2 regions of the Actinocorallia sp. B10E7 genome follow, and region 2 is predicted to be linked to the other one. Evidence: riboswitches for the same ligand, from Rfam matches in the RefSeq annotation. Region 2 holds a riboswitch; the other holds the start of a gene.
The links. Region 2 has a riboswitch for cobalamin ahead of ABGB12_RS30170 (CbtB-domain containing protein). Riboswitches for the same ligand answer to the same signal wherever they lie in the genome.

Region 1: it holds a riboswitch for cobalamin, as region 2 does, so the genes downstream of both, ABGB12_RS16765 (ABC transporter substrate-binding protein) here and ABGB12_RS30170 (CbtB-domain containing protein) in region 2, are expected to answer to the same signal.

Annotation. Positions count from the first base shown of each region.
Region 1 is NZ_JBDPLZ010000004.1:633,184-636,578, forward strand. Features, by position in the region: gene ABGB12_RS16755 (ABC transporter ATP-binding protein) at 1-224, opposite strand, end outside; gene ABGB12_RS16760 (iron ABC transporter permease) at 221-1,267, opposite strand; gene ABGB12_RS16765 (ABC transporter substrate-binding protein) at 1,273-2,181, opposite strand; cobalamin riboswitch at 2,260-2,387, opposite strand; gene ABGB12_RS16770 (AAA family ATPase) at 2,391-3,395, opposite strand, start outside.
Region 2 is NZ_JBDPLZ010000012.1:22,831-26,225, reverse strand. Features, by position in the region: gene ABGB12_RS30180 (cobyrinate a,c-diamide synthase) at 1-249, shown strand, start outside; gene cobA (uroporphyrinogen-III C-methyltransferase) at 249-1,319, shown strand; adenosylcobalamin (AdoCbl) riboswitch at 1,342-1,478, shown strand; gene ABGB12_RS30170 (CbtB-domain containing protein) at 1,480-1,692, shown strand; gene ABGB12_RS30165 (CbtA family protein) at 1,784-2,557, shown strand; gene ABGB12_RS30160 (cobalt-precorrin-6A reductase) at 2,589-3,335, opposite strand; gene ABGB12_RS30155 (cobyric acid synthase) at 3,332-3,395, opposite strand, start outside.

The DNA of each region.
Region 1 (3,395 bases), on a different contig from region 2:
GCGACGGTGCGCGCCCGTTCCCGTCCGCGCAGCCCCTCCCGTCCGTTCAGCCGGATGCGCCCGGTGTGCGGCAGTAGTCCGGCGATCGCCTGGAGCAGGGTCGACTTGCCGGCCCCGTTCGGCCCGATCACCGCGGTCCAGGAGCCCTCCCCGGCGGTCAGCCCGACCTCCCGCAGCACGGGGCAGCGGTCCCGCGCCACCCCGAGCCCCTCCACGACGATCATGATGCCCCGCCCCGGGTGGAGCGCAGCACCGCCAGGAAGAACGGGGTGCCGACGAACGCGGTGACCACGCCGAGCGGCAGTTCGCCCGGGGACAGCAGCGTCCGGGCCAGCAGGTCGGCCAGGACCAGGAAGGCGCCCCCGGCCAGCAGCGACAGCGGCAGCAGGACCCGGTAGGACCCGCCCGCCAGCCGCCGGACCGCGTGCGGCACCACGATGCCCACGAACCCGATGAGCCCGCTGACCGCCACGGCCGAGGCGGTGGCCAGCGACGCCGCGGCCAGCACAGCCAGCCGGATCCGGGCGGCGTTCACGCCAAGGGAGGCGGCCTCGTCGTCGCCGACGGCCAGCACGTCCAGCAGGCGGCCGTGCACCAGCAGCACGCCCGTCGAGACCGCCGCGTAGGGCAGGACCATCCAGAGGGTGTCCCAGGACGCCCCGGACAGCCCGCCCAGGATCCAGGAGTAGATCCGCTGCAGCTCGTCGACCCCGGCCTGCTGGACGAAGGTCTGCGCCGCGGACAGGAACGAGGAGACCGCGACCCCGGCCAGGATCAGGGTCCCGGTGCCGGGCCCGGCCGCCCGTCCCATCGCGTAGGCGAGGGCCACGCCCGCCAGCGCCCCGGTGAACGCCGCCAGCGGCACCCCGACGGCGGCGGGCACCGGCAGGTGGACGATCACCAGGGTGGCGCCGAGCCCCGCCCCCGCCGAGGCGCCCAGCAGGTACGGGTCGGCCAGCGGGTTGCGCAGGACCCCCTGGTAGCCGGCGCCCGCGACCGCCAGCAGCCCGCCCACCAGCGCGCCCAGCAGCACACGCGGCAGCCTCAGCTCGAACAGCAGCGCGTGTTCCATGGGGGACAGGCCGGTGTCCAGGCCGAGGACGGCGCGCAGCACCTCGCCTGGCGGCAGGGGGACGGCGCCCGCCAGGAGCCCCGCCGCCATGGCGCCCAGCAGCAGCGCCGCCGCGACGCCCAGGGGGAGCGGCCGGAGCCGCGTCCGCGCCTCACGCGCGGACGGCGGCGTGACCGGCCGGGGGCGGAGCCGCATGACGGTCAGGCCGCCCGCTTGACGGCTTCGGAGATGTCCTCGACCAGGTCGGGCAGGCGCGGGCCCCAGCGGGAGGAGATGTCGTCGTCCAGGGTGAAGACGTGCCCGTCCTTCACCGCGGTCAGACCGGCCCAGCCGGGCCGCTTCACGACGGTCTCCGGCGAGTCGCCGGTGCCCTTGGGGTGGGACAGGAAGATGAACTTCGGGTCGTCCTTGACCAGCGACTCGGCGGACAGCTGCGGATAACCGCTGCCCTGCTTGTCGGCCTTGTCAGCGATGTTCTGCAGCCCGAAGAGGGAGTAGACCTGGCCGACGAACGTCTTGGACGTCACCGTGTACATGCTCTGGTCGAGCTCGTGGTAGTAGGTGAGGCCCGAGCCGTTCGGCGCTGCCTTCACCGCGGCGTCGATTCGCTTCTTCATGTCCGAGACGAGGTCCGCGGCCTCCTTCTCGTGCCCGGTCACCGTGCCCAGGTCGGCGATCTGGTCGTAGGAGTCGTCGAGCTTCTCGGCCGCGGGCTCGTGCAGGACCGGGATCTTCAGCTTCTCCAGGGCCGCCAGGATGCCGCCCTGGTCGGTGGCGATGACCACGAGGTCGGGCTTGTACCCGGCGATGGCCTCGGCGTTCGGCTGGAAACCCGACAGCTCCGTGCGCGGAGCCTCCTTCGGGTAGGTGGAGTAGTCGTCGGCCGCGACGACCTGGCCGCCCGCCCCGATCGCGAACAGCATCTCGGTGCCGGTGGGGGAGAGCGAGACGATGCGCTTCGCGGCGGAGGGGAGGGTCACCTCGCCGTTGGCCGCCTCGACGGTCAGGGAACCGGTGGCCGGACGGTCCTCGCCGTCCGCGCCTTCGGAGCCTCCGCAGCCCGCGGCGAGCGGTACGAGGAGCAGGAGCGCGCCGATGATGCGCCGCATCTTCACAACCTTCCGTAAGGGGGGACCCCGGAGGGAGGTGAGCTTGCCCGGAAGGGACGGCTCACCCTTCCTCGAGGGCCGGTTCGTCGCGCGCACGGAAGGCGTCCTGGCTCGGGCCTCGGGGGCCACCACAGTTGCGGGACAGCGCCGGAATCTCACCGGACTTCGCTCCCATGTGCGGCTGAACCGTATCAGCCTGCGGAAAGGCGTCAGACGGCGACCTTGTAGGACTCCAGATGGGCGAGCACCGACTGGTTGGCCTCCCAGCCGTCCGGGAACTTGATCGGAACCCCCAGATGGACCGGCCCGGTCGAGGGGTGGGCGTCCAGCAGCTCCGGGATGCCGGCCCGCGCCACCACCAGGCAGGCGTGCCTGTGCCGGGAGGCGAGCACGCACAGCCGTCCGGCCTGAAGGTGGAACTCGGTCGCGTCACGCCGCCCCGACAGCGGGTGTAGGACGACCGTCACGTCGTACTCGCGGCCCTGCAGCCGGTTGGCGGTGTCCACCGTGATGCCGGTGCCGCGCAGCAGCTGTTTGATGGCCGCGACCTGGTCGCGGTGCGCCGCGCCGACCGCGATCCGCTCGGCCGTCACCGGGGACTCCTCTCCGTCGGAGACGGCCACCGCGCCGCGCTGCAGCACCCGGACGGCCAGCGCCGCCGTCGCGGCCACCGCCTCGGAGTCGGTCCTGATGGTGTGCCGCGCGGGCAGCTCGTACAGCCCCCACCCGGACGCCGCCGCGATGTCCAGCACGTCGTCGTGGGCGCCCATGCCTCTGGCCCCGAAGCGCAGCAGCCTGTCACCGGGCCCGGTGCCGGCCTCGAAGGGGGTGTAGGGGTAGAACGCGTCCGACACGACCGGCGCCGCCGACGCGGGCAGCCGCCACGACACCGGGAGCCGGCGCACCGGCAGGTCGGGGTTGTGCGCCAGCAGCACCGAGACCGCCGACTGCGTCGGGTCCCACGACTGGCCCGCCCAGCGCTCGGCGTCCACGGTCGAGAACGGGTCGAGCTGGCCCGGATCGCCCACGAACAGCGCGCGCTCGAACCGGCAGGCGATGCGCAGCAGCGCGTCCGAGCGCATCTGGTACGCCTCGTCGATGATCGCCCACGGCCAGGTGCCCTCGCCGAGCGTCGCCCACTTGGCCGCGGTCGCGATGACGACGGGAGCCCCGGCCAGCGCCTCGGACTTCGGGCTGACCAGGACGTTCGGCCG
Region 2 (3,395 bases):
GCGGGCGACCGGGTCACCGGGCACGAGTTCCACCGGACCGTGGTCGGGCCGCCCGCCGGACGCCGCGCGGCCTGGACCGTCGACGGCGCGCCGGAGGGATTCAGCACCGGCCCCGGCACGCCGACGGTGCACGCCTCCTACCTTCACACCCACTGGGCGGGCCATCCGGCCATGGCGCGGCGTTTCGCCGGCGCCGTACACCGGTTCGCCGCCTCCGCCCTCACCTCACCTCGGCTGGGAACCTCATGATGAATCCTTATCCTCTGGACCTTTCGGGGCGTGATGTCGTCGTCTTCGGCGGCGGGGAGCCCGCGCTCCGCCAGATCGCCGGGCTGCGCGCCGCCGGAGCCCGGGTCCACGTGGTCGCCCCCTCGGTCGTCCCGTCCGTCGAGGACCTCGCCACGCGGGGACTCGTCCGGTGGAGCGCGCGGAGCCTCCGTCCCGGGGATCTCGACGGGGTGTGGCTCGCCGTGGCCGCGACGGGCGTCGTCGAGGAGGACGAGGCCGTCGAGCGGGAGTCGGACGAGGCCCGTGTGCTGTGCGTGCGGCCTCCCCGCGCGGAGGGCCGCGCCTTCGCCGGAGCCGGCCGGGTGACGCTCGTCGGCGGCGGTCCCGGGGACTGCGGGCTGCTCACCGTCAGCGGGCGGGAGGCCCTGGAGTCCGCGGACGTCATCGTCACCGACCGGCTGGCCCCGCTGGACGCGCTGCGCTGGGCGCGTCCGGACGCCGAGATCATCGACGTCGCCAAGGTGCCCTGGGGCCGGGCCGCCGCACAGTCCGACATCAACGCGCTGCTCGTGGAGCGCGCCCTGGCGGGGGCGCACGTCGTGCGGTTCAAGGGCGGCGACAACTTCGTCTTCGGGCGCGGCGGCGAGGAGCTCCTCGCCTGCCGGGCCGCCGGGGTGCCCGTCACCGTGGTCCCCGGTGTCTCCTCGGCGGTCGCGGTGCCCGCGCTCGCCGAGATCCCGGTCACCCACCGGGGGCTGTCCCAGGGGTTCACCGTGGTGTCCGGCCATGTGCCGCCGGGGCACCCGGACTCGTCGGTGGACTACCGGGCACTCGCGGAGTCGGGGACGACCCTGGTGTTCCTCATGGCCGTGCGCACCCTCCCCGAGATCGCCGAGGCGCTGCTGGAAGCCGGTATGCCGGCCGAGACCCCGGCGGCGACGATCGCGGACGGGGCGTCGTCCGGACAGCGGGCCGTGCGTTCCACACTCGCGAAGATCGCCGATCTGGTGCGGGCCGAAGGGATCACCGCTCCGGCCGTGACCGTGATCGGTTCCGTCGTCTCGATAAATGACCAGCCGCACGGCAATTGACCAGAATTTAAGTAACCTGTACCGTTTTACATAATCGTCCGCGAGGAAGCCGGTGGGAATCCGGCACAGTCGCGCTACTGTGACGCCGTTCTCGGCGAAGTCAGACACTCGAGGGCGAGGTTCCATCCAGCGGGACGCAGTATCCCTTGACGGAGGTCTCATGTCTCACGTGTCCACGACCAGCCCCGAGCTGGAAGTCCCCAGGCTTCCCCTCTCCGCCCTCGCCCCGTGGGCCTTCTTCTTCGTGCTCCTGGCGTCCATCGCCGTCTTCTTCGTCGGCGCCGAGCAGGGGGCCTTCTCGCTCTTCTCCGGCACCGCGATCCACGAGTGGGTCCACGACGGCCGCCACCTGCTCGGCTACCCCTGCCACTGAGGCACTCCCCTTTCGCCGGGCGACCGGCTTTTTCAGCATGCCCGAAAACACTTTTCCTTTCGGGTATGCCTTTGTGCACCAGGAGCAGGAATTGAGTCCCAGGACTTTTCTCATCCACGGCCTCTTGGCCGGTTTCATCGCCGGAATTCTGGCTTTCGGGGCCGCTTATGTCTTCGGAGAGCCCCACATCGACGGCGCGATCGCCGTCGAGGAGGCGGCGGCCTCCGACCACGCCCACGCGGAGGGTGCCCCCGCCCACAGCCATGGCGAGGAGGGCGGCATCAGCCGGGCCCGGCAGTCCACGGCGGGCCTGGCCACCGCGACCATCGCCGTCGGCGTCGCGCTGGGCGGCGTCGTCGGGCTCGCCGCCGCCTTCGCCCTCGGCCGGGTCGGCAGGCTGCGGCCTGCCGCGTCCACGGCCCTCGTCGCGGTGGTCGGTTTCGTCTCGTTCGCTCTCGTGAGCTGGGCCAAGTACCCGCCGAACCCTCCCGCGACGGGCAGCGGCGAAACGATCGCCTCGCGGACCGCCGCCTACTTCGGCTTCCAGGCGTTCTCGGTGGTGCTCGCCGTCGGCGCGGTGGTCCTCGCAGCCCACCTGGCCCGGCGCGGCGACGCCTGGTTCGCCTCCGTGGTCCCCGCCTTGGGCTGGCTCGTCCTCGTGACGGCCGCCGGCCTGGCGCTCCCGTCGATCGACGAGGTCCCCGGCGACTTCCCGGCCGGCACCCTCTGGGGGTTCCGCTTCTCCTCGCTGGTCACCCAGACCGTGTTGTGGGGCACCATCACCGTGGTCCTCAGCGGTCTCGTCCAGCGGACGGCGCGGGCCGCCCAGGCCCGACAGTCGCTCATCGAGAGCGTCCGCACCTGAGTGGACGGCCCGGCCTGGAGTCCCGCCCCGGTCAGGCCAGTCCTCTCTCTACGAGCCAGCCGCCGGCGGCGACGTGGTCGATGACCACCTCGACGCCGGCGGTTCGGCTTTTCCTCCGTACGACGATGACGGGAAGCCCCAACTCTCCGGCGGCGACCATCTTCGGCCAGGTGTGGGTGCCGCCGGAGTCCTTCGTCACCAGCACGTCGCATCCGTGGCGGCGCAGGAGTTCGCGTTCGCCGTCCAGGACGTAGGGGCCGCGGCTCCGCAGCAGGGTCCAGGACGGAGGCAGCACCTGCTCGGGGGCGTCGACCACCCGCACCACCGCCGCGGCGTCCGCCAGCGGCTCGAGGAAATGCCCGAGCGTCTGGCGGCCGGTCGTCAGGAACGGGGCGCGGCCCGTTCTCGCGGCGGTCTCGGCCGCTTCTTCGTGGGTGTCGACCCAGATCCAGGAGTCGCTCCCGGGAGCGGACTCCCAGCCGGGTCGCTCGAGGCGCAGCAACGGCACGTTCGCCTGCGCGCACGCGGCGACGGCGTTGCTCGAGATCCCCCGCGCGAACGGATGCGTCGCGTCGACGACCGCCGAGATGCCGTTCTCCTTCAGATGGCCGGTGAGGCCTTCGACGCCGCCGAACCCTCCGATCCGCACCTCGCCGACGGGAAGCCGGGGCTGCGCGACCCGCCCGGCCAACGACGAAACGAACTGGACGTTCCGGGCTTGGAGCAGGAGCGCGAGTTCGCGCGCCTCGGCCGTGCCACCGAGTATCAGAACGGTCATCGAGAGGCTCCCGGCTCCAGCAGCGGCGGATCGGACGGGGCGCCCCCGGAGACGAGGGCG